DNA from 4 places in the Nitratireductor sp. PBL-C9 genome. Region 3 is predicted to be linked to each of the others. Evidence: predicted binding sites of a transcription regulator. Region 3 holds the regulator's gene; each other region holds the start of a gene.
What was found. The regulator PhoB, encoded in region 3, activates phosphate uptake and scavenging genes when phosphate is short. The targets are predictions, from matches to a motif close to TGTCATNNANCTGTCAT.
Positions count from the first base shown of each region.

Region 1: the regulator PhoB is predicted to act here: its motif matches at 2,150-2,166, upstream of ACRTG1_RS14950 (DUF2794 domain-containing protein).
Region 2: the regulator PhoB is predicted to act here: its motif matches at 3,679-3,695, upstream of ACRTG1_RS10540 (bifunctional 2',3'-cyclic-nucleotide 2'-phosphodiesterase/3'-nucleotidase).
Region 4: the regulator PhoB is predicted to act here: its motif matches at 3,291-3,307, upstream of ACRTG1_RS05250 (PhoX family protein).

Region 1 is NZ_JBPAXW010000006.1:295,926-303,634, forward strand. Features, by position in the region: gene ACRTG1_RS14940 (Bax inhibitor-1/YccA family protein) at 228-968, shown strand; gene ACRTG1_RS14945 (GNAT family N-acetyltransferase) at 1,059-1,631, shown strand; gene ACRTG1_RS14950 (DUF2794 domain-containing protein) at 1,754-2,137, opposite strand; gene ACRTG1_RS14955 (DUF1223 domain-containing protein) at 2,765-3,529, opposite strand; gene acnA (aconitate hydratase AcnA) at 3,693-6,386, opposite strand; gene ccmA (heme ABC exporter ATP-binding protein CcmA) at 6,670-7,281, shown strand; gene ccmB (heme exporter protein CcmB) at 7,349-7,709, shown strand, end outside.
Region 2 is NZ_JBPAXW010000004.1:124,179-131,887, forward strand. Features, by position in the region: gene ACRTG1_RS10530 (cryptochrome/photolyase family protein) at 1-1,112, shown strand, start outside; gene ACRTG1_RS10535 (Dabb family protein) at 1,124-1,420, opposite strand; gene ACRTG1_RS10540 (bifunctional 2',3'-cyclic-nucleotide 2'-phosphodiesterase/3'-nucleotidase) at 1,619-3,595, opposite strand; gene ACRTG1_RS10545 (5-formyltetrahydrofolate cyclo-ligase) at 3,807-4,451, shown strand; gene ACRTG1_RS10550 (Lrp/AsnC family transcriptional regulator) at 4,500-4,973, opposite strand; gene ald (alanine dehydrogenase) at 5,125-6,240, shown strand; gene ACRTG1_RS10560 (DUF1203 domain-containing protein) at 6,318-6,791, opposite strand; gene ACRTG1_RS10565 (OmpA family protein) at 6,875-7,432, opposite strand; gene sseA (3-mercaptopyruvate sulfurtransferase) at 7,547-7,709, opposite strand, start outside.
Region 3 is NZ_JBPAXW010000010.1:61,649-69,357, forward strand. Features, by position in the region: gene ACRTG1_RS19975 (hypothetical protein) at 1-268, opposite strand, end outside; gene ACRTG1_RS19980 (DUF883 family protein) at 278-616, opposite strand; gene ACRTG1_RS19985 (AI-2E family transporter) at 782-1,930, shown strand; gene ACRTG1_RS19990 (Crp/Fnr family transcriptional regulator) at 1,860-2,609, opposite strand; gene ACRTG1_RS19995 (response regulator) at 2,764-3,153, shown strand; gene ACRTG1_RS20000 (sigma-70 family RNA polymerase sigma factor) at 3,218-3,769, opposite strand; gene ACRTG1_RS20005 (NepR family anti-sigma factor) at 3,775-3,981, opposite strand; gene ACRTG1_RS20010 (response regulator) at 4,184-4,978, shown strand; gene ACRTG1_RS20015 (DUF1328 domain-containing protein) at 5,111-5,278, shown strand; gene ACRTG1_RS20020 (hypothetical protein) at 5,367-5,708, shown strand; gene phoB (phosphate regulon transcriptional regulator PhoB) at 5,792-6,478, opposite strand; gene phoU (phosphate signaling complex protein PhoU) at 6,515-7,225, opposite strand; gene pstB (phosphate ABC transporter ATP-binding protein PstB) at 7,260-7,709, opposite strand, start outside.
Region 4 is NZ_JBPAXW010000002.1:273,466-281,174, reverse strand. Features, by position in the region: gene ACRTG1_RS05265 (aspartate dehydrogenase) at 1-667, shown strand, start outside; gene ACRTG1_RS05260 (LysR substrate-binding domain-containing protein) at 685-1,629, shown strand; gene ACRTG1_RS05255 (NAD-dependent succinate-semialdehyde dehydrogenase) at 1,749-3,185, shown strand; gene ACRTG1_RS05250 (PhoX family protein) at 3,383-5,263, shown strand; gene ACRTG1_RS05245 (ion transporter) at 5,493-6,290, shown strand; gene ACRTG1_RS05240 (2'-deoxycytidine 5'-triphosphate deaminase) at 6,300-7,391, opposite strand; SAM riboswitch at 7,476-7,553, shown strand; gene ACRTG1_RS05235 (O-succinylhomoserine sulfhydrylase) at 7,604-7,709, shown strand, end outside.

The DNA of each region.
Region 1 (7,709 bases), on a different contig from region 3:
TTGGGGCCGTCTCCGACAGCCTCAGGCATGAAAAAGCGTTAACCGTGCCGCCGGGGAAGCGCTTTTTTTGCCCGCGAAGTGTTGCCGCATCTGCATTTCTGGGCGTTTCAGGTCTTGTCGTCAGCTTAAACTGACATCATATTTGCATTACGCATGCTGGTATCCCGCCAGCGGCGCACGGTCGTATGGCCGTCACCCGACGGGATTAAAGCCAGAAAGGGATAATTATGGCTGACCTTCGTAACTATCAGGCCCGCGCAACGCCCGGCGTACGCGCGGACGCGGCCATCGACGAGGGCCTGCGCGCCTACATGATTCGCGTCTACAACCTTATGGCGCTTGGCCTGGCCATCACCGGTCTTGCAGCCTTTGGTGCATTCAATCTCGCCATCGCGGATGGCCAGCTGACCGCATTCGGCCAGCTCATCTACGCCAGCGCCTTTCGCTGGGTTGTCATCCTCGCACCGCTCGCGCTGGTGTTCTTCCTCAGCTTCCGCATTCAGAACATGAGTGTCGCGGCTGCGCAGACGACATTCTGGGTCTATTCGGGCCTCGTGGGTCTTTCCCTGTCGACGATCTTTCTCGTCTACACGGGTGAGAGCATCGTCCGCACCTTCTTCATCACCGCCGCATCGTTCGGCGCGCTGTCGCTCTGGGGTTACACGACCAAGCGTGACCTCTCGGGCATGGGCTCGTTCCTGTTCATGGGTCTGATCGGCATCATCATTGCCTCGATCGTGAACATCTTCCTCGGCTCGTCCGCGCTGCAGTTCGCCATCTCGGTGATCGGTGTGCTGGTGTTCGCCGGCCTCACGGCTTACGACACCCAGCAGATCAAGGAGATGTACTACGAGGGCGACGACGCCACCGTGTCCGGCCGCAAGGCAATCATGGGCGCCCTGCGTCTCTACCTCGACTTCATCAACCTGTTCATGTTCATGCTGCAGTTCCTCGGCAATCGCGAGTAGCGGGCGCAGGACTTTGAACGACGATACGAAAGGGCGGCTCTCGGGCCGCCCTTTTCTTTGATCCGGTTTCCCAAAAGGCGTTTTTGCTCCATGCCGCTCACCATCCGCCCCGCCAGTCTCGATGACGCGCCCGCCATCACCCGCATCTACGCCCATGCCGTGAACGAAGGCACGGCCAGCTACGAGCTTGATCCGCCGGGCGAGGCCGGGATGCGTGAGCGCATGAGCGCGCTCCTCGGCAGCGGCTATCCCTATCTGGTGGCGGAGGAGGAGGGCGTGCTGCTTGGCTATGCCTATGCGGGGCCGTTTCGCCCGCGCCGCGCCTATCGCTTCATGGTGGAGGATTCCGTCTATCTCGACCCGCAGGCGCAGGGGCGCGGTATCGGCCGCACTCTGCTCGAAGCGCTGGTCGAGGCATGCACGCAGTGCGGGTTCCGCCAGATCGTTGCGGTCATTGGCGATGGCTCGGAAACCAGCGCTTCGGTCAAGCTGCACCGGGCCATGGGGTTCGAGGATGCAGGGGTGCTGCGCGGCAGTGGGTTCAAGCATGGCCGCTGGCTCGACACGGTGTTCATGCAGCGCACGCTGAATGGGGGAACGAACACGCCACCCGATCCTCAATCGCTCCCCGAGCGGCTGTTTCGCGGTGAGACTGTGGGCTGACCCAAGGGGGGGCTGACCCAAGGGGGCAGACCAAGGGGTGGCAGACCGGGGGGGCAGACGGCCATGCGTCCGGGCGGACGCACAAAGGCGATCCAGACCAGCGATGCTCCAGCCGGCTTTGCTCAGGTGACCAGCTTGAGCTTCTTGTCGAACACGGCGAGCACCCGCGTCAGTTCGTGCCCGCGCTTCAGGATCGCGCCGGTGGCCGCAACCACACTGTATGCGCCCTGCTTGCGCGTGAGCTTGGGGTCTTTCACGATCTGGAAAAGGGGCACTTCACTGGTGCGCCGGAAAACGGAGAAGATGGCCCGGTCCTTCAGGTGGTCGATTGCATAATCGCGCCACTCCCCGGCGGCGACCATGCGCCCGTAGATGCGAAGAATCTGGTCCAGTTCGCGCCGGTCGAAGGTTACGGGAAGGCTGGAGCGCGCACGGCGCTCTTCATGCAGCGGGATCAGTATCCCGGAGCTGTCCCTATCCTCCCCGGCGCTGCCGTAATCGCTCATTGGCTAAACCTCATGACGATTTGGTGACACGAAAGGTTCGCCCGCCATAGCCGGAAATGCAAGCCCTGCATTCCTTCCCGGCTTACGATCCAGACTGACCAGAGGCATCGGGGCAACCGAAAAACCGGTCTCCACTGTCTCGGTCCGATGCTCAGGCCGCGCGGGATAGGTTGGAAAAGCCTGTTAACCTTTCTTGATGCCGTGCTATATTCGGAGTGGTTAGATCATCCCCGACATTTTGCCGACGCATGTTTTGTGAACCTGCAAGCCACTATCGTTAGCCGGTAGTCACAAATCGGGACCGTTTGTCGGAATTGGTGATGACGTGCCTTTTTCTCGACACATTTTGTCCAAGCTCACGCCCCATTGTGCCGCGACGATCCGACCGTTGCCTGAGACGGTTCGGTCCGGACACGGATCCCGAAAACCCCAAGCCCCCCCGCCCTCGGGGTCATGACCGGATCGAACCAACTCGGATCTCCGAGCCGGGCAACGGTCCCAAAAGATCAAAACCGGTGCTGAATGATTCAGCACCGGTTTTTCTTTTGGGACCACCGGGTTTTTTGACTTACGGGATTGGCTTACGGGGTGCCCATGCTTGGTTCATGGGGTGCCCATGCTTTTGGTTCACGGGGTGATTGCGACAGCGCCGAGGATGGCGCCCGGCCTTCCTTCCCTGTCGACGCGCTGGAGAAGCAGCGCGCAGCCATTGCCTTTCTTCACCAGCTCGCTCTTGGGCATTTCGAAGCTCTTGGCCGTTCCGTCCCACATGCCGATTGTCTGGATCTGGTTCACCGCGTTGCGATATTCGATGGTGCGGCCCCGGTTCTCTCCGGCGCGTATCTCCACCGTCGCGCGTGGCGCAAAGTCGACAAAGACCAGATGCGCGTCGAGCAGCTCGTTGCCCGCGTCGCCGCGAAATGCGCCGACTTCGACGAGAATGGTGTCGCCCCTGTCCTGAAGCGACAGATCCACCTGTAGCCCGTCCGGCGTGCCGGCCATGCTGTCGAGCGATGCGGTGACCCTGCTCCGGTCCGCACCGTTCATGTCGGTGCGGCCATTCACGATCATCTGTGGCGTGTAGACGGAGGCTTTCTGGAGAGAGCGCGCGTAGTTCTTCTGCCGCGCGGTGTTCGCGGCGCTGCCAAGCGCATCGCGCCAGCCCAGATAGTCCCAGTAATCGACGTGATAGGCGAGGGAGATCACGTCATCCCTTTCCGCCAGTTCGCTGAGCAGCGCATCCGCTGGCGGGCAGGAGCTGCAGCCCTGACTGGTGAACAGCTCGACCACACCGACCGGGCGCGCCATCTCCTGGGCGCCGGCAATGCCGGTAAGGGCGTAGAAGCCTGCAACCGCCGCCAGCAGCTGGCGGCGCGTGGTGAGCCAAGTCATCTGTACTCCGTTCGGAAACTGAACCCGATCCTGTTTTCAGGCACTATAGGTGGCGGGCGGGCTCAACAAGAAGTCACGTTCCGGTGAGGAAATGCAGCCGGAAACAAAAAAGACCGCCGGCGTTTCCGCCGACGGTCTGTCTCAGGCAGGTGGCAGACCTGGATTATGCAGCCAGGTCGCGCAGCACGTACTGCAGGATGCCGCCATTCTTGAAGTACTCGAGCTCGTCGAGCGTATCGATGCGGCAGAGCAGCGGAACCTCTTTCACCGAACCATCGGCAAAGGTGACCTTGGCGTTGACCTTGGCGCGGGGCTTGAGCGTCTCAAGACCCTCGATGCTCACCGTCTCGTCGCCCTTCAGGCCAAGCTTCTCCCAGCTCGTCTCTTCAGCGAAGACGAACGGGATGACGCCCATGCCCACCAGGTTGGAGCGGTGGATGCGCTCGTAGCTCTCTGCGATCACGGCGCGGACGCCGAGCAGGTTCGTGCCCTTGGCAGCCCAGTCGCGCGAGGAGCCATTGCCGTATTCGCCACCGGCGAACACCACCAGCGGAACACCTTCCTTGCGGTATTCCATGGCTGCGTCATAGATCGACATCTCTTCCTTGGAAGGATAGTGGATCGTGTAGCCGCCCTCGGTGCCGTTCTCGCCCAGCATGTGGTTGCGGATGCGGATGTTGGCGAAGGTGCCGCGCATCATGACTTCATGGTTGCCGCGACGCGTGCCGTACTGGTTGAAGTCGACAACGCCCACGCCATTGTCCATCAGGTACTTGCCGGCGGGCGACTGTGCCTTGATGGAACCGGCCGGCGAGATGTGGTCGGTGGTGATCTTGTCGCCGAACAGGCCGAGAATACGCGCACCCTCGATGTCCGTCACCTTGCCGGTCGACTTGGTCATGCCGGCGAAGTAGGGCGGGTTCTGAACATAGGTCGACGTGTCGTCCCATGCGTAGGTCTCGCCTTCCGGCACCTGCACGGCCTGCCAGTTCTCGTCGCCCTTGAAGACCTCTGCGTACTTCTTCTCGAACAGGTCGCGGGTAACGTTCTTCTGGATGAACTCCTGGATCTCCTGGTTGGAGGGCCAGATGTCCTTCAGGAAGACGTCATTGCCGTCCTTGTCCTGACCGATCGGTTCCTTCGTCAGGTCCTTGGTCACCGAGCCGGCGAGCGCATAGGCGACGACCAGCGGCGGCGAGGCCAGGTAGTTGGCCTGCACGTCAGGCGAAATACGGCCTTCGAAGTTGCGGTTGCCGGAGAGAACGCCAGCAGCGATCAGGCCCTTGTCGTTGATGGTCTTGGAGACCGGGGCCGGAAGCGGGCCGGAGTTGCCGATGCAGGTCGTGCAGCCGAAGCCGACGAGGTTGAAGCCGATCTGGTCGAGCTCCTTCTGCAGGCCGGCATTCTCCAGATACTCGGCAACCACCTGCGAGCCGGGGGCGAGCGACGTCTTCACCCAGGGCTTCTGCTTGAGGCCCAGGCGGTTGGCGTTGCGGGCCAGAAGGCCGGCGCCGATCAGCACGCTCGGGTTCGAGGTGTTGGTGCAGGAGGTGATGGCGGCAATCGCCACGTCACCATGGCCGAGGTCGTAATCCTCGCCTTCAACCTGCCAGCGCTGTTCCAGCGTGGACGGGTCTTTCTTGTATTCCTTCTCGAGCGATTCGGCGAAGCCGGATGCGATGTTCTCGAGCGGAATGCGGCCTTCCGGACGCTTCGGGCCGGCCATGGACGGCACGACTTCGCCGAGGTCGAGCTCGAGCGTGTCGGTGAACACCGGATGCTCGGTGCCCGTCTCGCGGAACATGCCCTGCGCCTTGGAGTATGCTTCCACGAGCGCGATACGCTCCTTGGAGCGGCCGGAGACGTTGAGGTAGTTCAGCGTTTCCGAATCAACCGGGAAGAAGCCGCAGGTCGCGCCGTATTCCGGGCCCATATTGCCGATGGTTGCGGCGTCCGCCAGCGTGAGGTGGTCGAGGCCTTCGCCGAAGAACTCGACGAACTTGCCGACAACGCCCTTCTTGCGGAGCATCTGCACGACGGTCAGCACCAGGTCGGTTGCCGTCACGCCTTCTTTCAGCTTGCCGGTCAGCTTGAAGCCGATGACTTCCGGCAGGAGCATGGAGACCGGCTGGCCGAGCATGGCCGCCTCTGCCTCGATGCCGCCCACGCCCCAGCCGAGGACGCCCAGGCCGTTGATCATCGTGGTGTGCGAATCGGTGCCCACGCAGGTGTCCGGATAGGCAATCGTCTTGCCGTCCTCTTCCTTCGTCCAGACGGTCTGGCCGAGATATTCGAGGTTCACCTGGTGGCAGATGCCGGTGCCGGGCGGAACGACGCGGAAGTTCTTGAACGCGTTCTGACCCCATTTGAGGAAGCGGTAACGCTCGCCATTGCGCGCATACTCGAGTTCCACGTTGCGGTCGAATGCCTTCGGCGTACCGAACTCGTCGACGATGACCGAGTGGTCGATGACCAGATCGACGGGCACCAGCGGGTTGATCTTCTGCGGGTCGCCGCCGAGCGACACCATGGCGTCGCGCATGGCTGCCAGATCGACCACGGCGGGAACGCCGGTGAAGTCCTGCATCAGCACGCGGGCCGGGCGGTAGGCGATCTCGTGGCCGGCCGTGCCGCGGTCGTCGAGCCATGCTGCGACTGCTTCGATGTCGGACTTGGTGACCGAGCGTCCGTCCTCGTTGCGCAGCAGGTTCTCGAGCAGCACCTTCATCGAGAAGGGCAGGCGAGAAATGCCTTCAAGACCGTTCTTTTCGGCCTCTTTGAGGTCGAAATAAACATACTCTGCATCCCCAACCTGGAGGGTGCGGCGGCAATTGAAACTGTCAAGTGATTTGGTCACGGGCGATCCTATCCTGTTCTGCTATCCGAAACGGGAACGGACTCCTCGAGGCATCACGCGCAAAAGGTGCGGGTACGGTCATTTCCGCTGTCCGCCCCCAAGCGTCCCGGCCGTTCAAGGCGGCGCGCGCGCGGGGTATCGGCACAAAGAGTTACACGCCGACCGCTGGCGTGGTTGAGGCGGATATAGAGAATTTTGTAGAAGAGTTCTAGAGTGGGAAACGGCAAATCTGCCGCGTCGTGAAAAAATCAGGAATACACCCTTGCTGAAGGATGAAGACATGATGCGGCTCGTCGCCGAAAACGTGAGTGGCGAGCGGGGCGGTGAAACCGTGTTCTCCGGCATATCCTTCGTACTCGAAGCCGGCGAGGCGCTGACGGTGACCGGGCCGAACGGCGCGGGAAAGTCGACATTACTCCGGGTGCTCTGCGGCCTTTTGCCCATGGCGGAGGGCGCGGTGTCGTTTTCCTGCGGTGGCGACGAATTTCCCGATGCCGGTGCGGCCTGCCACTATCTCGGTCACCGCAATGCCATGAAGGCGGAACTTGGCGTCGAAGAGAATCTGCGCTTCTGGCAGGACTTTCTGGGGCATCCGCATCTTTCGCCCTTCGAAGCGCTGGAAATGGTCGGGCTCGGTGATATCGGCCATCTGCCCTTCGGCTATCTCTCCACCGGCCAGCGCCGGCGCGCCTCCATTGCCCGGCTTCTCGTCAGCTACCGGCCGGTCTGGCTTCTGGATGAACCCACTTCCGGCCTCGACAAGGCGTCTGAAGCCCAATTTGCCGAACTGATGGGCGTGCATCTGGAAGATGGCGGGCTGATCGTGGCCGCCACCCATCTGCCGCTCGGCTTGACCGGCGCGCGCGAATTGCGCATGGGGCAGGTTCAGGCATGAGGACGTTTGACGCCGCGCGGCTGTCAGGCGCTCTCGGCCCCACACCCGGTCAGGAGCTTTTCCAGTCATGCTAGCGCTTTTCCGCCGCGAGCTGCAGATCGGCGTGCGCACCGGAAACGGGGCGCTCACCGGTGTCCTTTTCTTCCTCGCCGTGGTAGCCGTCATCCCCTTCGGCGTGGGACCGGACCTCAACCTTCTGGCGCGGATCGGCCCGGCCATCCTGTGGATCGGCGCGCTGCTTGCGGGCCTGCTCGGGCTTGAGCGCCTGTTCCAGGCTGATCGCGAAGACGGCTCGCTTGATCTCATGCTTCTCGCCGACAACCGCCACATGACGGCGCTGACCGTGTTCGTGAAGTGCCTCGCGCACTGGACGGTGAACGTCCTGCCGCTGGTGGTGGTGACGCCGCTGCTCGGCCTCTTCATGAATG
Region 2 (7,709 bases), on a different contig from region 3:
CCGACACACAGATGAAGTCCGCCCTGCAGGAGGCCGGCATCGAGGCGGAGAGTTTTGCCGGCCACCTTCTGCACGAGCCCTGGCGCATCAAGACCGGCTCCGGCGGTCCCTACCGGGTGTTCACCCCCTTCTGGCGCGCGCTGGTCGAGCATGTGCATCCGCGCGCACCCGCCGACCGCCCCGGATCGCTAAAACCGTTCGAAGGCGACGTTACGGGCGATGCGCTCGAAGACTGGCAGCTTCTGCCCACCACCCCGGACTGGGCGGGCGGCCTGCGGGAAACCTGGACACCCGGCGAAGCTGGCGCCAGAGACCGCCTCATCGCGTTCCTCGATGGCGGCGGTGATGGCTACAAGACGCGCCGCGACCGGATGGGAGACGATGGCACCTCCGGCCTCTCCGCCCATCTCGCCCATGGCGAGATCACGCCCTTCCAGATCTGGCAGGCGCTTGACGGCACGGACGAGCTTGCCGGCGAAGACATGCTCACCTTCCGCAAGGAGGTCGGCTGGCGTGAATTCTGCTGGCATCTCCTGTTCCACAACCCGGATCTTGCGACGAAGAACTTCAACAGCGATTTCGACGCCTTCCCCTGGCACAGGGACGACCGCGCGCTTGCAGACTGGCAGCGCGGGCAAACCGGCTATCCGGTGGTCGACGCGGCCATGCGGCAGCTCTGGCAGACCGGCTGGATGCACAACCGCGCGCGCATGATCGTCGCCTCCTTCCTCGTGAAGCATCTGGGGCTCCACTGGCGCACCGGCGAGGAGTGGTTCTGGGATACGCTGGTGGACGCGGACCCCGCCTCCAACCCGGCCAACTGGCAATGGGTGGCGGGCTCGGGCGCGGACGCCGCCCCCTTCTTCCGCATCTTCAACCCCGTGCTTCAGGGCGAGAAGTTCGACCCGCAGGGGCGCTATGTGCGCGCCTTCGTGCCGGAGATCGAAAACCTCTCCGACAAGCACCTGCACCAGCCCTGGAAAGCGCCGGTCGAAGCACTCAGAAAGGCGGGCGTCAGCCTCGGCGAGACCTATCCCCGCCCCATGGTCGACCACAAGGCCGCACGGGAGAATGCGCTCTCCGCCTACAAGTCGATCAGAAATGCAGACTGACGGGGCGCCCGTCAGTCCTTCTTTTTGGAAACGAAATCCGCCGCCATGCGAATCTCGCGCATGGGCCGCACCTTCGCCGTGCAGGCGTCGTAGACCGGATGGGCCTTGTAGGCCGCCAGCGCCGCCTCGTCGCGGAACTCGCCATAGACGATCACATCCACCTCGGTGCCGATCTGGTCGACCTTGCGGTTGATGCCGATCTCGAAGAAATCCGAATGCGGAATCTCGGCAAGCATGCCGAGACCCTCGGCAATCCGCTCCACATCAGCCTCATCCTTTGCGCTGAAAAAAACGATGTGTCGAATCACGGGCATGTCTCCTGGAAATTGCGCCCGCAAATCGCGCCGACCGCCCGAAAAAGTCAATGCGCCCCAGCGTCACGCAAAGCGCGAACCGCCTGAATCACTTTATCCGCCGAAGCCGGCAAACACTTGCTTCAAAAGAAGAAAGGCCGGGCAAAGCGCCCGACCTCTCATCACCGATCATTATATTTAACCGACTACCGTTCAGAGCGTTATGCGGTAGAGCGCGAAACCTTCCTTGCCCTCGCCCGCCGGCTCGATGGAAACGCCCTCGACGCTCGAAGCGAACACCGCGCCCTTCGGCCCGGTCTCGAACAGCACCGAGGTGTTTTCCAGCGGCTTGAAGTTCCAGTTGGCGTCGGCGGACGGGTTGATCGTGCCCTGTTCCACGATATAGCGCACAATCACGTCGCGGTTCGTGTCGGGCGCTTCGAAGATCACCTTGTCCGGGCCGATGCCGGGGAAATTGCCCCCGCCCCCGCCACGGTAATTGTTGGTCGCGACGACGAACTTCTGCGCCGGATCGATGGCCGCGCCCTTGAACTGCAGATCGACGATGCGGTTCGAATCCGCGTTCAGAAGCTCGCCCTTGGGCGAATATTTTGCAGGCTGCGAAAGATCGATCCGGTAGGTCACCCCGTCGATCACATCGAAATTGTAGGACGGGAAGGTCGGATCGAGCAGTGGCTGGTCGGCCTTGCCCGGCTCCACCTGATTGAAGATGCCGGCCGACATTTCCAGCCATTCCTTCACATCCGCCCCGGTCACCAGAACCGCCTGCACCGTGTTGGGGTAGAGATAGAGGTCGGCGACATTCTTGATCGCCACATCGCCTGCCGGCACGTCCGTATAATAGTCGGGTCCGCCGCGTCCGCCGGCCTTGAAGGGGGCTGCCGCCGAAAGCACCGGCACATCCCTGTGCGCGCCATCCTTCAGCATGTCGGTGATGTACCAGGTTTGCGCCTGGCTCACGACCTGTACGGACGGATCGTCCGCCACCAGCGCGAAATAGGAGTGCAGCGGCGCGGAGGTCTTGCCCACGGCGGTGCGCACATATTTCAGCGTCGCCTCGTGGTCCTCGCGCACCGCGTCTTCCACCTTGGCCACGCTTTCCACCAGCGGTTCGGCCTTGCGCTCCACGCGCTTGAAGATCGGCCGTGCCTCCGAGGTGGAGTTCACCACCATCCAGCGATTGCCGTCGCGTTCAAGCATCAGGTCGATCAGCCCCAGATGCGAGCCCCAGAAGCCGCCCATCACCGCCGGCTTTCCGGCAATCGTGCCCTTCGCATTGTCGACGCCTTCCAGCCCCTCGAATTTCGGGCCGGGGAAATCCAGATGGCTGTGCCCCGTCACGATGGCGTCAACGCCGTCAACACCGGCCAGAAGCAGCGAGGCGTTTTCGAGGTTCTCCTCATACTTCGCCGGGCCGATGCCGGAATGCGACAGCGCCACCACGATGTCGGCGCCCTCTTCGCGCATCTGCGGCACCCAGGCCTCTGCGGCCTTCACGATGTCGCGCGTCATGGCCTTGCCGGCCAGATGCTTCGAATCCCAGTTCATGATCTGCGGCGGCACGAACCCGATCAGGCCCACCCGGATCGGATGCTCTTCGCCATTGCCGTCCTTCACCTTGCGATCAAGGATCACATAAGGTTTCAGGAAAAGCGCGTCATCGCGCGCGTTGGCAGCGAGCTCGCCCTTGGTCACATTGGCGCAGACGAAGGGGAAGTTCGCGCCATCGAGCACCTTGAACATGAAGTCGAGCCCGTAATTGAACTCGTGATTGCCGAGCGTCGAGCAATCATAGCCCAGCGTGTTCATGCCCTTGATCACCGGATGAACATCACCCTCGCGCATGCCGCGCTCATAGGCGATGTAGTCGCCCATCGGGTTGCCCTGCAGGAAGTCGCCATTGTCCACCAGGATCGAATTCGTCGCCTCCGCGCGAATGCCATCGATAATCGCGGCCGTGCGCGCCAGACCCATCGTGTCGTTGGGCTTGTCGGCATAATAGTCATAGGGAAAGACATGCACATGGAGATCGGTCGTTTCCATGATGCGCAGATGCGCCTGATTGCCGGAAGCGCGTGCGGAAAACGGATGCATGAGAACCAGCGAACCGGCAGCAGCCGATCCGGCGAGGAAGGAGCGACGGGAAAGCAGGGCGTGCGGTCGGGTCATGGTCATCTCTCTTTCAATCTTTGAAACGGAAACAGCGATCAGTCATGATTGCGCTCTCGTGGCGAGACTTCCAGCAAAAACTCGTGACGCCCGGATGACAGGGCCATGGCACAAACGGCGCTTCACATGTCGCAGCGAGAAAAGCGCCTCAGCCGCCCGCCCCGCAGTCTTGATAAGCGCTGCACGAACAAAGCAGAGGGAGAGAAAAGAGATGAACACTTCTTCCGGCGACCGGGATTACGCGTCACCGCCCTGCTTCATGCATGAGCTGGCAAGCGGCGCACAGGCGGCCGATGCAGACCACTGGCCGGATGTCCGGCGCTGGCGCAAGGCGGCCCGCGAGCGCCTCATCGCCGAGCGGCTTGCCGTGCCGGCGAAAACCCGAAGCGAACTTGCAGAAGACATTGCCAATCAGCTCGACCGTCTCATCGGCGATCCCACCGGCCGAGTGATCGGCCTCTACTGGCCGTTCCGGGGGGAGCCGGATCTACGCCCGTGGCTTGCCCGATGCGCAGCGCGGGGAGCAGAGACCGCGCTCCCCGTCGTCATCGAAAAGGGCGCACCGCTCGTCTTCCGGCCCTACCGGCCCGGCGACACACTTGAACGCGGCGTGTGGAACATTCCCGTTCCCGCAACGCAGGCGGAAATCGCGCCTAATATCGTGGTTTCACCGCTGGTCGGCTTCGACGCCGCGCGCTACCGACTGGGCTATGGCGGCGGTTTCTACGACCGCACCCTCGCCGCACTGGCGAAGAAACCGCTGGTCGTGGGCATCGGCTATGCCTTCTCGCAATTGCCGACCATCTACCCGCAGCCCCATGACATTGCGATGGATCACATAGTGACTGCCGGCTGACTGCGGGCGAGAAGATTTTGCCGTCAGGCGTCCCCGCCTGCCCCCGGATCAGGACATTTCAGGCTTCAGCCCCAGCGCGGTGCGGTCCACCACTTCGCGAAGCGCAAAGGCCGAGTTGATCTTGATGACATGCGGCATGCCCGTCAGCCATTCCTTGTGAACGCGCTCATAATCCTGCAGATCCCGCGCAGCGACCCGCAGAATGTAGTCATATTCGCCCGCCATCAGATGGCATGAAACCACATTCGGGCAGCGCTGCACCGCCGCCTCAAACTCGCTCAACGTGCGTTCGAACTGGCCCGACAAGGAGATATGGACTATCACCGTTACACCATGTCCAAGGGCTGCATTCGAAAGCCGGGCATGGTATCCCTTGACCACGCCGCTCTTCTCCAGATTGTCGAGACGGCGCGAGCAGGCCGATTGCGACAGTCCGACCTTCTCGGCAAGCGCGGAATTGGAGATCCGCCCGTCCTGCTGCAACGCATCCAGAATGGCGATATCAATCCTATCCAGGGCCATTTTTCGAATTTCCTTCTGCGAACGCGATATTTCGCGCAAGGAATAGCGAAAATCGCCAGATACTGCAAACGAGTTCGCAAAGACGTTCGGTCTTTTTTGTGGTCTCATCGATTGAGCCAGAAGATTCGCACACATGTTGGAGGAGACAAGGATGCGTGTCGGCTGTCCGAAAGAAATAAAGAATCACGAATATCGCGTCGGCCTTACGCCGGGGTCCGTACGCGAATATGTGGCGCATGGGCACGATGTGCTCGTGGAAACCGGCGCAGGCGCAGGCATCGGCGCCGATGACAACGCCTACCGCGCCGCTGGCGCAACCATCGCCAAAACCGCTGAAGACGTCTTCGCCAAATCCGACATGATCGTGAAGGTCAAGGAACCGCAGCCCTCGGAATGGGTCCAGCTGCGCGAAGACCAGATCCTCTACACCTATCTCCACCTTGCGCCCGATCCGGAGCAGACACGCGGCCTGATCGCATCCGGCGTCACCGCCATCGCCTATGAAACCGTGACCGACGCGCGCGGCGGCCTGCCCCTGCTCGCCCCCATGTCCGAGGTTGCCGGGCGTCTCGCCATTCAGGCCGGCGCAACCGCGCTTCAGAAGGCCAATGGCGGCTGCGGCGTGCTGCTTGGCGGCGTGCCCGGCGTGCTGCCCGGAAAGGTCGCCATCATCGGCGGCGGCGTGGTCGGCCTCAACGCCGCCAAGATGGCCGTCGGCCTCGGCGCGGATGTCACCATCATCGACCGCTCGCTCCCGCGTCTGCGCGAGCTGGACGACATCTTCAATGGCCGCGTCCATACGCGCTACTCCACCGTCGAGGCGCTCGAGGAAGAATGCTTCTCATCCGACGTTGTGGTCGGCGCAGTGCTCATCCCCGGCGCAGCCGCGCCCAAGCTCGTCAGCCGTGAAATGTTGTCGGGCATGAAACAGGGCGCCGTGCTTGTCGATGTTGCCATCGATCAGGGCGGCTGTTTCGAGACCTCGCACGCCACCACCCATTCCGACCCCACCTATGAGGTGGACGGCATCATTCATTACTGCGTTGCGAACATGCCGGGCGCGGTTCCCGTCACCTCCGCCCATGCACTGAACAATGCCACGCTGCATTACGGGCTCCAGCTCGCCGACAAGGGCCTCAAGGCGCTCGTCGACGATCAGAACCTGCGCAACGGTCTCAACGTCCACAAGGGGCGGATCACCAATCAGGCTGTCGCCGACGCACTGGGCTACGAGATGGCCGAAGCCCGCTCCGTGCTCGCGGCCTGAGCCCGGCAAGACTTTCCTCCTAAACTTGCCCGCCGGAAACGGCGGGCTTTTTTTCGTCTGATCCCCAGAACCACACTTCAGGCGCGTTCAATGCGCGCCTGATAACAATTGTACTTTGCCGAGCGCACATGCAGATAAGCGATGTCATCGCGCTGCAAAAGTTCATGCGCCCGGGTGCAGATATGCTGCTGCGGAACAACGTCACCCGTCCCGTAGACGATGCGGTCATCATCTCCGTAGCCGCGCAGAAGCCATTGCGTTCCAGCCCGCAGAAGGTCGGGCATCACATCGCTCTCCTGCGCCCGCTCACAGTCCTCCGCACACAGAAAGACCGGCCCCGTTTCAGCGTAAGGCTGCAGATCGGGAAACGGCCTGTAGGCCAGAATGAGATAGGGTTTTCCTTCGGGAACGGTGCGCAGGCAATGGCGGCAGGGAACCCCGCTGCCCGTGGAAATCCGCCGTTCCGGCCTCCGCCCATAGGCATCGGGCACACCATTGCGATACGCCCGCGCAACATCGCTGTCCATGGCGACAAATCTGATCAAGCCCATCATTGCTCTCCTTCAAAGGTGTTGGAGAGCAATGTGCCGGGCGAGACCGGGGCTTCCCACCCGATTCCCGCCCAATGCGCCTGTCAGCGCAGGAAATCGTCGATGCGCCGCAGGGTCACACGCCGGTTGCGCCAGTTCTCCTGGCGTGTCGGCACCAGCAGGAACTCCTCGCCATAGCCCACCGTTTCCAGCATGCGCGAGGGCACGCGGAACTCACGCACCAGAACCCGCCTCAGCGAATTGGCCCGGCGCTCCGAAAGCTGCTGATTGTAGGCGAACGACCCGACCGCATCCGTGTGGCCTTCAAGCAGCACAACCGTTCCCGGCCTGCGACGACGCAGGCGATGCAGGGCGTCTGCAATCTCTTCCACCTTGCGGAACTGCGAATAGGGTATCTCGGCTGAATCGAAGCCGAAATTGATGGCCTGAATGTCGATGGATGGCGCGCGCCGGCGCAGCTCCGGTCGCCGCTTCAGCTCCCGCACCGTCACACGGTCCTGCGGGCGCACGCGCTGCGCGGGCGCGGCTTCGAGACTGCGCTGGATGCGAGAGGCCGAAGGCATCTGGGATTGCGCCATGGCAGCGCCCGGCATCAATGCGGCGGCAATGGCCGCTCCCAGCATCTGGCGACGGTTCAGCATGGAAAATTCCTTTCAAAGACATGCGTCATCATTGCGCACATCTTCATCGAACCCCGCTGAATTTGCGATGAACGCCCCGTTGCGAAACGTTCAGCCGCTTCACATCCCGGATCGTCAGGCCTCTCCGGTCTCCACCGGCGTGTCTGCGCGTCCGCCCCACTCGCTCCACGAACCATCATAGAGCCGGTGGTCGGAATGGCCGACCGTTTCGAGCGCCAGCGAGATAACAGCCGCCGTCACACCCGATCCGCAGGAAGTCACCACGGGCCGCGAAAGA
Region 3 (7,709 bases):
GCGCGCGGCGCTGTTCGGCACGGGTCCAGATCCTGAGGCTGACAAGGACGACAAGCGCCATGGCCACGAAACCAAGGCCGAAGCCAAGCGCGGCCTCGAGCGTACCCCATTCGTCCGCAGCGGCAATGAACCCCGCCAGAACGAGAAAGCCAATGCCGAACAGACCCAGAAACGCGGCGAGCGCATAGAACATGGATGCGACCCGCGCGCGCTTGAGCGAGGCCGACACTTCTCCGGTCGCAACGGAGGCAAGCAGTCTTGCCAGCATCACAGCGGCCTAGCGGCGCGTGGCGAGAGCCAGCAGGAAGCCGGCTCCAACGGCCAGCGCCAGCGAGGTGAACGGGCGCTCGCGAACGGTGCGGGCCAGCTCTTTCTCCAGTTCCTGCGAGCTGTCCTTCACGCTGTTGAAGGCTGCCTCGCCCTGGCCGCGCAGCTGCTCGAAGCGCTCGCCGGCCGCCTTGCGCGCCGCTTCGCCCGACTGGCCACCCATGTCCTTGAGATGGCTAATCAGTTGAGCCATGTCGGAGCGCAGCTGCTGGATGTCCTTTTCCAGATCGCCGGTGGTCACTTCGTCGTTTTTCTCGGTGCGTGCGGATTTCGCTGCCGTGGTTGCCATCTCAGCATTCTCCAATGTTTCAGTTCCAAGCCAACGCCAAACAATATGTGAAGTTCCATTTAGCACGGAACCAATTACCCGGCGGTCTATTTTCTAATGAAACATTTCTGGAAAAGTTGCATGGATCAATCACAAAGCAGCCCGGGGGGCAAACGCTCCCACATTATGACACTGGAAACCGCACTCACCGCGAGCGCGCAGACTTCGGTCATCCTTCTGGGGCTCATCGCCTTTGTCGTGATGCTGCATTACGGGCGCTTTCTGCTTGCTCCCATGACCCTTGCCATCTTCATCGGCCTGATGCTCGGCCCCATCGCAACGCGGCTTGAGCGCATGGGCGTCTGGCCTTCGATTTCTGCTGTCGCGGTGGTGCTGATCTTCATTGCGCTGGTGGGGGGCTTTCTCGTCGCCATCGCCACCCCCCTGACCGCATGGGCCGACCGGCTGCCGCAGATCTGGAGCCAGTTGCAGCTTCAGCTCTCCAGCCTCCGGCAGCCGCTCGACACGATCAAGGGGCTGCAGGAGCAGATCCGTTCAGTGACCGGCGGTTCCAGCGTGACGGTGTCGGTGGAAGAAGGCTCCACGGTCGAAAGCGTTGCCGTGCTTGCGCCATCGCTTCTGGCGCAGCTGCTCATCTTCTTCGCCAGCCTCTATTTTTTCGTGGCGACGCGCCATGAAACCCGCGCGACGATCCTGCGCCTGTGCTTTGGCCGGCGTCTGCGCTGGCGCGTGGCGCACATCTTCCGCGACGTGGAGAATGCGGTGTCCGACTATCTCCTGTCGATCACCATCATCAATATCGGGCTGGGCGTCGCCGTCACCGTGGCGATGTGGCTTCTGGGCGTTCCCTCCCCCGCGCTCTGGGGCGCAATGGCGACCCTGCTCAACTTCGTGATCTATATCGGCCCGGCAGTGATGGCCATCATTCTGCTGGGCGTCGGACTTGCGACCTTCGACACGCTGACAGCAAGTTTCCTGCCGCCGCTCATCTATCTGGCCGTCAACGCCACGGAAGCCCAGTTCGTGACGCCGACCGTCATTGGCCGGCGAATGACGCTCAACCCGTTCATCGTGTTTCTGTCGATCGCATTCTGGCTTTGGATGTGGGGGCCGATCGGAGGCTTCATCGCCATTCCCGTACTCCTGACGATTTACGCCATGGCCGGCAACATCATCCCCGGCATCGAACCGCCGACACCCGCCAAGGCCCATCGCCACAGGGCGAAGGCGATACCGCCAACGCCTATAGAAAAGGCCGCTTCCCCCCTGAGCCGGGAGTCCAGCCCGCCAGTTCGGCCAAGGCCTCCTGATTGAGGATCTTGCAGCCGCCATCCTCCCATTTCAGGTGATTGCGGCTGGCAAGGCGGGCGATCGTCTTGTTGGTGTGCACCAGAGAAATGCCCAACGTGTCGGCCACGTGCTGCTGGGTCAGGGCAAGCGTCCCGTTCCTCGAGAGCCCGCTTTGCCGCGCGCGGTCCAGAATGAAGACAAGCAGATAGGCGACTTTCTCCAGCGCCGTTCGCCGGCCAACGGTCAGGAGATGGTCGTCGAGCATGCATTCCTCACGCGAAGCGATCCAGGTGATGTCGTAGGCGAGTTCGGGAAACTTCTTGTAGAGCGAAAACAGCTCGGCCTTCTCGAACACGCATAAGGACATCTGCGAGAGCGCCTCGACCGAGTGCTTCATCTCGCCCATCAGACTGCCCTGCAGCCCGACGAGATCGCCCGGCATCACATAATTGACGATCTGGCGACGTCCGTCTTCCAGGAGCTTGTAGCGAAAGCCCCAGCCGGAAAGTACCGTATAGAGATGCGGATTGTGCGCGCCTTCCACTAAAACGGTCGCCCCCTTCTTCACCGCCAGATCGCCCTTCTTGAAACGACCGACGAACTCCAGTTCATCCCCCTCGAAATCGCGAAAGACCTCGCGCTTTCTCAAGGGACATTGCTGGCAGGGCAGACTCTTGTGGGTGAATTCCTGTTCTTTTGTCACTGACTGGCCCCCGGTTCATTGCTGAATAGGAAAGCCGCATCCAGTGCGAGCGGTTCCCGCAAATCGTACAGACACGTCTTTTTTTAATGACAATCTACACGGGTAATGAGATGGCAAAGAGTAACGAATTCTCTGGCGTCGGAAGGATGTCTGCTTGAAGAAACCTCTGGAGGGCGCCCGCGTCCTGCTCGTCGAAGACGAAGCCATGATCGCAATGAGCCTCGAAGAACTGTGCAAGGAGCACGGCGCAACGGACGTGTTCACTGTCGGCACCTTCGATGACCTGGGACCCGACGTTCTGGAAAGCCGGGGAATTTCGACAGCGATCCTCGACATCAAGCTGTCCGACAACTGGACAGACGAGTTCGCCCGCCTGCTTCAGGCGCGGCGCATCCCCTTCATCTTCGCCACCGGCTACGCCTCAAGCCACCAGGTGTTCGAGGCGTTCGGTGGTATCAGGATCGTTGAAAAGCCTTACAGGGACAGCGACCTTATAGACGCGCTGTCCCAGGCGATTGTCGGCTCAAGCGCCGGGAAGGACTGAGAGCGGTCAGACCAGATTGCCCTATGTGCGCCCCAAGGGACGCACGGCAATCCTGGCTCAGGACCTAGGCGATGAAGGCCGTATTGGTGATCTGGGTCGAGATGGCATCTGGCCCGAAATCGCCCTCACCTGAAATCTCGAGGATTTCCTGCAGGCGCGTTCTGGCGCGGCTCACGCGGCTCTTGATCGTGCCGACCGCGCAATCGCAGATCTCCGCCGCTTCCTCATAGGAAAAGCCGGACGCGCCGATCAGGATGATCGCTTCACGCTGGTCTTCGGGCAATTGCTCGAGAGCGCGCCGGAAGTCCTTCAGATCGACCGAACCCTCCTGCGCCGGGTGCACCGACAGACGTCCGGTGATCGCACCGTCCGCGTCTTCGACCTCGCGCTTGCGCTTGCGCATCTGCGAGTAGAACTCGTTGCGAAGGATGGTGAAGAGCCAAGCTTTCAGATTGGTGCCCGGCTGATAGCTGTTCTGTTTGTCCCACGCCTTGACCAGCGATTCCTGCACGAGATCGTCCGCCCGGTCCGCACTTTTTGAAAGCGAAACGGCGAAGGCGCGCAGGCTTGGCACAGCGGCCAGTAGATCGTCACGAAAGCCCGGATAAACACTCATATATATCAGTCCTTGTTTCCGGCCGTTTCAGCGCCGCTTTTCTGCTCAAGCTGGTTGAGAAGGTCGCTGAACCGATCCGGAATATCTTCCGTTACCAGGTCGTCGTAATATTGCCTGAGCTTGCGTCCGATCTCTGAGTTTGCGCCGAGCGGGTCTTCATCCTTGCCGCGCCGGGTCAAGCTTCCTCGGGTGTTTGGTTTGCCGTAATTCATGCCCTGTCTTTTTCCATCAAATCTGGTCTCCCAATGACCCGAAACCGTCCGCATCGCCCGGGCCACAACTGTCTCGTCTGCTTTCAAACGCCATTGAGCGGAATTCGTTCCCTCCGACGGGAACATTTTCGCATATGGGGCGTTTCACCCGTCACAAATGCACTAATTCTCATTGCCATGTCTTGAGGGAGACTTGAAATCCATGACCCTGTCAGCGCGTATCGCTCCGCACCTTCCTTACCTGCGGCGCTTTTCCCGGGCCGTTTCCGGCTCCCAGTCCAGCGGTGACGCACTGGTGGCTGCGACGCTTGAAGCGTTGATCGCCGATACGAGCATCTTTCCCGAGGCATCGACCGACAAGATCGCCCTCTTCAGGCTCTTCACATCGCTGTTTGAAACGCTGGACGTTCCGGTCCCCGAAGGCACGCCGAGCTCGGCATGGGAAAAGCGGGCCATGAGCAACCTTTCTTCGCTCGCGCCCCGTCCGCGTCAGGCCTTCCTGCTGGTGGCCGTAGAGAATTTCCGGCCGGAAGAGGCTGCGGAAATTCTCGAGACGGATATGAAAGGCATCAACACGATGCTGCGCGAAGCCAGCGAGGAGATTTCCCGTCAGGTGGCGACAGACATCCTCATCATCGAGGACGAACCCCTGATCGCCATGGACATCGAGGAAATGGTCGAAAGCCTCGGGCATCGCGTGGTCGGCACGGCCCGCACCCACAAGCAGGCGGTCGAAATGTTTGCCAAGACGCAGCCGAAAATGGTGCTGGCCGACATTCAGCTTGCCGATGGCAGTTCAGGCCTTGATGCGGTGAACGAGATCCTCGACACGGCCACCGTGCCGGTCATCTTCATCACCGCCTTCCCCGAGCGGCTTCTGACGGGCGAGCGCCCGGAACCGACTTTCCTTGTGACCAAGCCGTTCAGCCCGGAAATGGTCAAGGCGCTCATCAGCCAGGCGCTCTTCTTCGATCAGCAGGCGCACGCGGCGGCCTGACAGGCCCCCGCTTCTTCACGCGTTTCTCAAAAAAGCCGCCTCCGGGCGGCTTTTCTTTTGCCCAAAATCTCTCCGGCGGAACCAAATCCGAATGCCAGACGTTTAACCGGCATAACTAAACGGAGAGACAGAATGCTATACTGGGCCCTGATATTCCTTGTCGTCGCGATCATCGCCGGCGCACTCGGTTTCGGCGGAATTGCCGGCGCTTCGGCAGGCATTGCGCAGATCCTCTTCTACATCTTCCTCGCCCTGCTCGCTATCTCGCTGATCATGGGCCTTCTGAAACGCGGTCGCTAAACGGCGACGCACACATAAACGAATGCGGCATAAGCGAACCGGACCATCCATGGCTTCCGTTTCGTGAAGACAATGAAAGGAGAAAGCCATGGAACACATCGCTGCACTTCTTTTGATTGTCGGCTGCTCAGGCAATGTGGGGGCCGGCGACACGCGCGAATGCCAGGAACTGCCCGCCCCCACCCCGGTCTACGAGACGTTTGAGGAGTGCGAGGCGGAGAAGCCGGTTGCAATGCGCGAGCTGGAAACCGAAGCGCCGCAGGTTCTCGCCACCTGCGTCTATGTGGATCCCGCACTTGTCTATGACGATGCGATCCTGGAGTGGGACATCACCAGCAATGGCGAGCTGACAGCTTCCATCGAGCCGGTGACGAGCTTTGCCGTGGCGCAGAACGAGCATGCCCGCCCCGGACACGCCGCCACGAAATAACGGGCCACGAAATAACGGGCGAAGAGCTTCAACGAAAAAGCCCCGGTCGAACCGGGGCTTTTTTAATGGCTGTATCGCGTCTGTCAGGCTTCGCGGATAGCATAGCCCGCGCCGCGAATGGTGCGGATCACATCGGGCAGACGCCCGTGGTTCACGGCCTTGCGCAAACGCCCCACATGCACGTCCACGGTGCGCTCATCGATATAGATCGTCTCGCCCCAGACATTGTCGAGCAGCTGGCTTCGCGAGAAGACGCGGCCGGGATGCTGCATCATGAATTCCAGGAGGCGGAACTCTGTCGGCCCAAGACGGATCTCGTTCTTGCGGCGATAGACACGGTGCGATTCACGGTCGAGCACGATGTCCCCGACCGAAAGAACCGTCGAGAGCACTTCCGGCTTCGCGCGCCGCAGAAGCGCGCGAACACGCGCCACGAATTCCGGCGTCGAGAAAGGCTTCACCAGATAGTCGTCCGCGCCGGTTGAAAGGCCGCGCACGCGGTCGCTTTCCTCGCCACGGGCGGTGAGCATGATGATCGGCAGGCGCTCCGTTTCGGGGCGCATGCGCAGCCGGCGGCACAGCTCGATGCCGGAAACGGCCGGAACCATCCAGTCCAGAACGAGCAGATCGGGTACGTTTTCCTGCAGGCGCACTTCGGCTTCATCGCCGCGAGAGATCATCTCGACCTGATAGCCTTCGGCTTCCAGATTGTACTTGAGCAAGACGCAAAGCGGTTCGTCGTCTTCAACGACCATGACCTTGGGGGCAATCATGGCAGGCATTCTCCTCGGGCAGTCTACGGCCGGTTAGACATCGGATTCGACCGTCATCTGTGTTTCGTCAAGCTTCGGCCGCTGGACCGGAAGCTGGGACCCCGTCACCACATAATAGGCATTTTCGGCGATATTGGTCACATGGTCGCCGATACGCTCAAGATTTTTCGCACAGAACAGGAGGTGCGTGCAGGCCGTGATGTTGCGCGGGTCTTCCATCATGTAGGTGAGGAGTTCGCGGAAAACCGACGTGTACTGAATGTCGATTTCCTCATCCTCGTCGCGCAGCCGGATTAACGCCTCGGCATTGCGCGCCACATAGTGCTCGACCACCGAATTGACCTGTTTCAGCACGAGGCCGGCCATCGCGTCGATGGAATGCGCAAGCGTGCGCGGCGTGGCGCTTTCGCCCACGGCGCCGACGCGCTTGGCGATGTTCTTGGCCAGATCGCCGATGCGCTCGAGATCAGCCGCCATGCGGATGGCGCCCACGACGCTGCGCAGATCCTGCGCCATCGGCTGGCGCTTTGCGATGAGCGTGATGGCGCGCTCATCAAGGTCACGCTGCTTGGCGTCCATGATCGTGTCATCGGAGATGATGCGCTGTGCAAGCGCCGTATCGGAGTGCAGTAGCGCCCTGGTGGAAGCGCGCGTCATCTCGCCGGAGAGATCGCCCATGTCGCGGATGAGGCGGTCGATTTCACCGAGTTCCTCATCGAAGGAGCTGACTGTGTGCTCGCCCATGGTCTGGTTCCTTATCTGTGCGTTTGCCGCGCCGTCAGCCGAAGCGTCCGGTGATGTAATCCTGGGTGCGCTTGTCATCCGGATTGGTGAACATCTTGTCCGTCGGGCCTTCCTCGACCAGATTGCCGAGATGGAACATGGCCGTGCGCTGCGAGACGCGGGCCGCCTGCTGCATGGAGTGCGTGACGATCACGATCGTGTAGTTCTCGCGCAGCTCGTCAATCAGCTCTTCCACCTTGGCGGTGGCGATGGGATCGAGCGCCGAGCAGGGCTCGTCCATCAGGATCACTTCCGGCGACACGGCAATGGCGCGCGCGATGCATAAGCGCTGCTGCTGACCACCGGAAAGACCGGTGCCGGGCTCATGCAGGCGGTCCTTCACCTCATTGAAGAGGCCAGCCTTCTGGAGACTCGCTTCCACGACCTCGTCGAACTCCGACTTCTTCGTCGCCAGACCGTGAATGCGCGGACCGTAGGCGATGTT
Region 4 (7,709 bases), on a different contig from region 3:
CACCGATGACGGGATTCTCCGTGTGGCCAGCGTCGAGACGTTGCCGGCGGATGTCGATCTGATGGTCGATTGCGCGGGACACGCGGCGCTGAGCGAACACGGCCCCGCAATACTCCGCAGTGGCCGCGATCTGGTGACCGTGTCGCTTGGCGCACTGGCTGACACCGCCCTGCTGCGGGCACTGGAAACCGCCGGCGCGCAGGGCTCTGCCCGGCTTCATCTTGCAAGTGGTGCGATTGGCGCGCTCGACTGCCTTCAGGCGGCATCGGTTGGCGGGCTGGATGCAGTCACCTATGTCGGAAGGAAACCGCCATTGGGATGGAAGGGATCGCCCGCCGAAAACGTGCTCGACCTCGATGCGCTTCAAAGCGCCGGGATCCATTTCGAGGGAACGGCAGGCGAGGCAGCGACGCGCTACCCGAAGAATGCCAATGTGGCAGCCGCAGTGGCGATTGCCGGTTTGGGGTTCGACGCCACGAAGGTCAGGCTCATTGCCGACCCGGCAGTGTCCGCCAACATTCATGAGGTTCACGCCGAGGGTGGCTTCGGACAGTTTTCCTTCCGCATCGAGGGCCGCGCGCTGCCTGACAATCCCCGTAGCTCAGCCCTTGCCGCCATGAGCGTCGTGGCCGCGATCATGCGGCAGCGGCAGACCGTTACGCTCTAGGCAGGGAGGCGAGTCTCGTGATCACGCGTCATTCCCGCATCGTCGAGCGCGCATTGACCCGCCTGAAGCTGCGTCAGCTCCGGCTTCTCATCGCTGTGGGACAACACGGCAACATCCAGAACGCGGCGCGCCATTTGGGCATCTCACAGCCCGCCGCCACCAAGATGATTCAGGACCTGGAACTCGACTTCGAGGTGAAACTCTTCGAGCGCACAAATCGCGGCGTGGTTCCGACCGTTTTCGGCGCATCGCTGATACGGCACGGCAAGCTGATCTTCGCGCAGGTTTCAAACGCCGCGCAGGAACTCGATGATCTGAACGAGGGCAACAGCGGGCGCGTCGTGGTCGGCACGCTTTTGGCAGCCTCGCCGACCCTCCTGCCCTTCGCCATCGAGAAGCTGTTGCAGGAACGGCCCAAAGTGGCGATCAAGATCGTCGAGGGCACCAACGAAGTTCTCATGCCCGCACTGCTCTCCGGCGAGATCGACATGGTGGTCGGTCGCCTGCCCAGCCACAGGCATCGCTCAAAGGTCGAGCAGGAAAAGTTCTTCGATGAACGCGTCGTGGCCGTGACCGGGACACAGCATCCGCTGGCGCAGCAGAGTTCCGTCACCTTCGAGCAGCTCATGCCCTTCGGCTGGATACTCCCGCCGCTTGAGACGACCCTGCGGCGGCAGACAGATCAGTATTTCGTGCGGCAGGGGCAATACACCCCGCCCACGGCCATCGAGTCGATCTCCTACCTCGCCAACCGCACATTGCTGCAAACGCATGATTTCGTCGGCCTCATGCCAGCCCATGTGGCGTCACTCGACATCGAACACGGGCTTCTGGCCCGCATCGACTGGGCCGTTCCCTTCGGCGCCGGTCCGGTGGGCGTTTCGCACCGCGGCGAGCAAAGCCTTTCGCCCGCAGGCGCCGCCTTTCTGAACGTTCTGCGAAAGGTGGCCACGGATATCTGAGCGCTGGCCGGCAGACGCCTGCTATCACGCAATCGGATATCCGTATTTGGTCAATTTCCTTGAGAACATACCTGCCCGAATGAGACCTTTGCCCCGAAATACAGTCTTACGAGGGCATGATGAGCACCTATCCGGAACTACACCTCTATATCGGTGGAGAGTGGCGCAAAACGGCAGATGACCTTCCGGTCGTGAACCCCGCAACCGAACAGGAAATCGGCCGATTGCCGCATGCAGACATTGCCGATCTGGACGATGCGCTGGCCGCCGCGCAGGAAGGCTTCCGCGTGTGGAGCCGGACCGCGCCCAGAGACCGTGCGGACATCATTCTCAGGGCCTCCGCGCTCATGCGCGAGCGGCAGGAAGAGATCGCACAGTCGATCACCGCCGAACATGGAAAGCCGCTCTCTCAGGCGCGGCTGGAAGTCATTCGTGGCTGCGAGTTCCTGGAGTGGGATGCGGGCGAGGCAGTGCGCACCTATGGCCGTGTCATCCCGTCTGCTCCGGGCGTGCGCTACATGGTTCATCACCAGCCCATCGGCGTGGTTGCCGGTCTTTCGCCGTGGAACTTTCCGATGAGCCAGCCGGCGCGGAAGGTTGCAGGCGCGCTCGCCTCGGGGTGCTCGATCATCCTCAAGGCTGCGGAAGAGACGCCGGCCGGCGCGCTGCACATCGCCCGCGCGTTTCATGATGCCGGCCTTCCCAAAGGCGTTTTGAACCTCGTCTTCGGCACGCCCGCCATGATTTCCGATCACCTTATCCGGCACGACGCGGTGCGGCTCGTCGCCTTCACCGGATCGACGGCGGTGGGCAGGCAGCTGACGACGCTCGCTTCCGAACACATGACCCCGGTGCTGATGGAGCTCGGCGGGCACGCGCCCGTGATCGTCTGCGAAGACACGGATGTGCAGAAGGCCGCGATCAGCGGTGCGGTTCGCAAGATGCGCAATGCCGGACAGGTCTGCACGTCGCCCACGCGCTTCTTCGTGCATGAAAGCATCTTCGACGAATATGCCGATGCCTTCGTGAAACGCGCTGCTCAAACCTTGGTTGGAAACGGCGTCGAGCCGGGTGTCGAAATGGGGCCGCTGGCCAATGAGCGCCGCCTCCCCGCGCTCAGTGCTCTGGTCGAGGACGCCCGCGCCAGGGGCGCCGAGGTGCGCACCGGCGGCGCACGCATGAGCAATGCCGGGTATTTCTTCCAGCCGACCGTTCTGGTGAACGTCCCCGACGATGCCAGGGTAATGCAGGAAGAACCGTTCGGCCCGCTGGCCGTCATCAATCCGGTAAGCTCGCTGGACGAGGCGATTGAGAAGGCCAACTCGGTGCCTTACGGCCTCGCAGCCTATGGGTTCACCAACCGCGCCGACTATATCGACCGCATGACCGACGGCGTGGAGGCGGGCAACCTCTCCTTCAACACACTGGAGGCCTCTTTGCCGGAAACGCCGTTCGGCGGCGTGAAGTCCAGCGGCTATGGGCGCGAAGGCGGCACCGAGGGCCTGCACAACTACATGGTCGTCAAGAACGTGTCGCACAGCATGACGATTGTTTGATCCGGGTGCGGGTGCGCGCCGCCAACCGTGAGCGCACCCGCCAATCCCACGGCTCCTCACCCGCCGATATTCGCTTTCCCCTCAGGCCCGCGACTTTCCACCGGCTGTCAAATCACCGTCGCACGCCTCCGCTAGGAGTCTGGGCATTTGCCGAGACAGGTCGGCTCGGTCCAGCACAAAGCCAGAGGAATGCCGTCATGAAAAAGCAGGATATCGTCAATCTCTCCTGGGATGAATTCGATGAAATGCGCGATCCCCGCCCCGATGCCAATGGCTTCGATGCGGTTGTCGAGCGCGCTATTTCGCGCCGTGGCTTTCTGGGCGGCGTGCTTGCCTTCGGCTCTGCCGCAGCCGTGATGGGCAGCGGAGTTCTCTCCTCCACCACCTCCGCAAAGGCGCAAGTCTCAGCCTTCGCGTTCGAGCCGATTGGCATCGCCACCGACCACGACATTCACGTCCCGAAAGGCTACGCCTGGAAGACGCTGGTGCGCTGGGGCGATCCGCTTTTCAAGGAAGCCGAGGGCGCCTATTCGCCGGAAACGGGCGTGTCCGTCGACATGTCCGACAAGGTGTTCGGTGAGAACACCGACGGCATGGAAACCTTTGTCGATGGCGACAAGACGATCCTCGCGATCAATTCGGAATATGTGAATCCGAAAATCAACCTGCCGGCCGCCTCCGAAGGCATGCCGCAGAACGCCGATGAAGTGCGTCTTCTCAAGAACATGCAGGGCGTCACCGTGCTCGAGATCGCCGACAGCGGCGACGGCTATGAAGTCGTGCTCGACAGCCCCTACAACCGTCGCATCACCCATGAAACGCAGATGACGATGGACGGCCCCGCCGCCGGCTCCGATCTGGTCAAGACCAACGCAGATCCTGAAGGCGTTTCGCCCAAGGGCACGATGAACAATTGCGGCTCCGGCAAGACGCTCTGGGGCACCTATCTGACCTGCGAAGAAAACTTCAATGGCTATTTCGGTGCGACCGCCGAGCGTGAAGCGACGGAAGGCGAAAAGCGCTACGGCATCGGCGGCGAAGGCCGCTACGCCTACGAAAAGTTTGAAGAGCGCTTCGACCTCGCAAAAGAGCCCAACGAGCCGAACCGCCATGGCTGGGTCACGGAGATCGACCCGCGCGACCCGTCCTCCACCCCGGTCAAGCACACCGCACTCGGCCGCTTCAAGCACGAAAACGCCGAGATGGTGCAGGCCGCCGACGGTCGCATCGTGGTCTATATGGGCGACGACGAGCGCGGCGAGTTCATCTACAAATATGTCTCCGACAAGAGCTGGGCCGAAGGCCAGCCGACCGATGGCCTGCTGTCGAACGGCACGCTCTATGTCGCAAAGTTCAATGACGACATGACCGGCGAGTGGCTGCCGCTGACCCCGGAAAGCACGGGCATGGAACTGGCGGACATTCTGGTGTTCTCGCGCATGGCGGGCTCCAAGGTCGGCGCGACCACCATGGACCGCCCCGAATGGGTTGCCGCAAACCCGCTGCGCGTGGAGGTGTATTGCGCTCTCACCAACAACAAGAACCGTGGCGTGAAGGCCAATGCCGGCGGTGATGAACAGCCGGTGGGCGGCCCCAACCCGCGCGAGACAAACAATTACGGTCAGATCGTGCGCTGGCGCCCGGCTGGCGAAGACCATGGCGCAGACGGCTTCACCTGGGATCTCTACGTCATGGCCGGCAACCCGACCGTCTACGACAACGTCTATGCCGGCTCGGAAAACGTCAACGAAGGCAACATGTTCAACTCGCCCGACGGCATGGCCTTCTCCTCCGATGGCATGCTGTGGATCCAGACCGATGGCGACGACAGCAATGAAGGCGAGTTCGCTGGCCAGGGCAACAACCAGATGCTGGTCGGCAATCCCGAAACCGGCGAGATCGCCCGCTTCCTGACCGCGCCGAACGGCGCGGAAGTGACCGGCCTCAGCTGGTCGCCGGACGGCAAGGTCGCCTTTGTCGGCATCCAGCATCCGGGCGGCAACTGGCCGGACGGAAACGGCAAGCCGCGCTCGGCGGTCATCGCGGTCTGGCGCGAAGATGGCCAGGCCATCGGCTGATTGCCCGCTGCCTGCAGATCAGAAAGGGGACGTCCTGCGGGGCGTCCCCTTTTGCATGCGGGGGCGAATTCGGAGATGGCGCACCATCCCGCTCACTCTCTTGACCCGCACAGCGGACAGCCCTTTTCGTTTCAAAACGAGCCGTTTATGACGGCTTGACGCAGACACATTTCCACCCCACCTGTCAGCCGCCCCGCATAATGCAATTCACCAACCGGATCACCACACCGTGCAAGCGCTCAAGAGCCTGATTGAATCCCGCCGTTTCGAGGCGGTCATCACCGTCCTCATCGTCATCAACGCCGTCACGCTCGGGCTTGAAACCTCAGAGCGCGCCATGGCCGCCGTTGGCCCGCTGCTGCTGACGATCGACCGGGCAATCCTCGGCGTCTTCGTGCTGGAACTCATGGCGCGCTTCGCGGTCTACCAGAAGAATTTCTTCCGCGATCCCTGGCGCATCTTCGATCTCTTGATCGTGGGCATCGCGCTGGTGCCGGCAACGGCCGGCCTCTCGGTGCTGCGCGCCCTGCGCATTCTGCGTGTGTTGCGGCTGGTCAGCATGGTGCCGTCGCTGCGCCGGGTCGTTGGCGGCCTTGTCGCGGCGCTGCCCGGCATGGGCTCCATCATGCTGCTGCTCGGCCTCGTCTATTATGTGTTCGCCGTGATGGCGACGAAGCTTTTCGGCGCATCCTTCCCAGACTGGTTCGGCACGATCGGTCATTCGGCCTATTCGCTGTTCCAGATCATGACGCTGGAAAGCTGGTCGATGGGCATCGTGCGACCGGTGATGGAAGTCTATCCGCTTGCCTGGATGTTCTTCATCCCCTTCATCGTCTCCACCACCTTCACGGTGCTCAACCTCTTCATCGGTATCATCGTCTCGGCCATGCAGGCCGAGCATGATGAGGAAGCATCGGCAGAGCGCACGGCGCTACAGGCCGAGCAGGAAGTCATCCTCGATGAAATCCGCGCCCTGCGCAAAGAAGTGCAGGCGATGAATGCCGAAAAGCAGAGAGCGGAGCGCTGATCGGAATGATCAGCGCATCCGGAAATGCTTGGAGAGCTTGAGCGACTGGCCCTGATAGTTTGACTTCAGGTCCGCGCCATAGAGCGCGCTCGGCCGCGACAGCATCCGCTCATAGACGAGCCGGCCAACGATCTGTCCATGTTCGAGAATGAACGGGACTTCGTGGCTGCGCACTTCCAGAACGGCGCGGCTGCCGGTGCCGCCTGCCGATGAATGGCCGAAACCGGGATCGAAGAAGCCGGCATAGTGAACGCGGAATTCGCCCACCAGCGGATCGAAAGGCGTCATCTCGGCGGCATGGAAAGGCGGCACATGCACCGCCTCCTGCGACACGAGAATATAAAACTCGTCCGGATCAAGGATCAGGCCGCCAGCGCCATCGCCGGTGAGCGGTTCCCAGAAATCGGCAACCTCGTGCTGGTCGCGCTTGTCCACGTCGATCAGCGCCGTGTGATGCTTCGCGCGGTAGCCGATCAGCCCGTTGGCGTCGCCACTCAGATCCACTGAAAGCGCAATGCCGCCCTTGGTGATGTTCGGCTCTTCCGCCGCGACCAGCGTTTCACGCGCATGCAGGTCAGAAAGCGCGCTTTCATCAAGCAGCGCCTTGCCGGTGCGGAAACGGATCTGCGACAGGCGCGAGCCGGTACGCACGACGATGGGGAAGGTGCGCGGGCTCACTTCCATGTAGAGCGGGCCGGAATAGCCGGCGGGGATCTTGTCGAACTCCTGGCCATTGTCGGTCATCACGCGCGTGAAGATGTCGAGCCGGCCGGTTGAGCTTTTCGGATTGGCGGAAGCCGAGATGCCATCCGGCAGGTCGAGCCCTTCCAGAAGCGGCACGATGTAAACACAGCCGGTTTCCAGAACCGCCCCCTCGCCCAGCTGGATCTCGTGCAGCTTGAGCCGTTCGAGCTTTTCCGAAACGCGATGGTTGGGACCGGGCAGGAAGCTGGCGCGCACGCGATACGCCACAGCGCCAAGCCTGAGGTCGAGACTGGCCGGCTGGATCTGGTCAGGGTCCAGTGGGCGGGCCGAGGCCAGCGCCCCGTTGTCGAACAGTGCCGCGATGTCCTTGTCCGGCAGAATTCCCGCTTTTGCCAACGCCCCTTCTCCTTGCACAGGGTTTAATTGAACGAGGTTTAGCGCCGCTTGTCGTTGACGCAAGGCGCTTGAGGGTCTAATGGACCTTTATCCCGTGGTGATTTGGCCGGTCGGCTTGCAGCCACGTTAAAGAAGTCGCTAAAAGGCCGCGCTCGATGGACGAACCGGCATGCGACTTTTCGCGGCCGGTTTTTTTGTTGGGTAAAGAAGCGATGACCGATCATTTCGAAGACAACTGGAAACCACAGACAGCCCTCGTGCATGGCGGGGTCACCCGCTCGCATTTCGGCGAGACCTCAGAAGCGCTCTATCTGACTC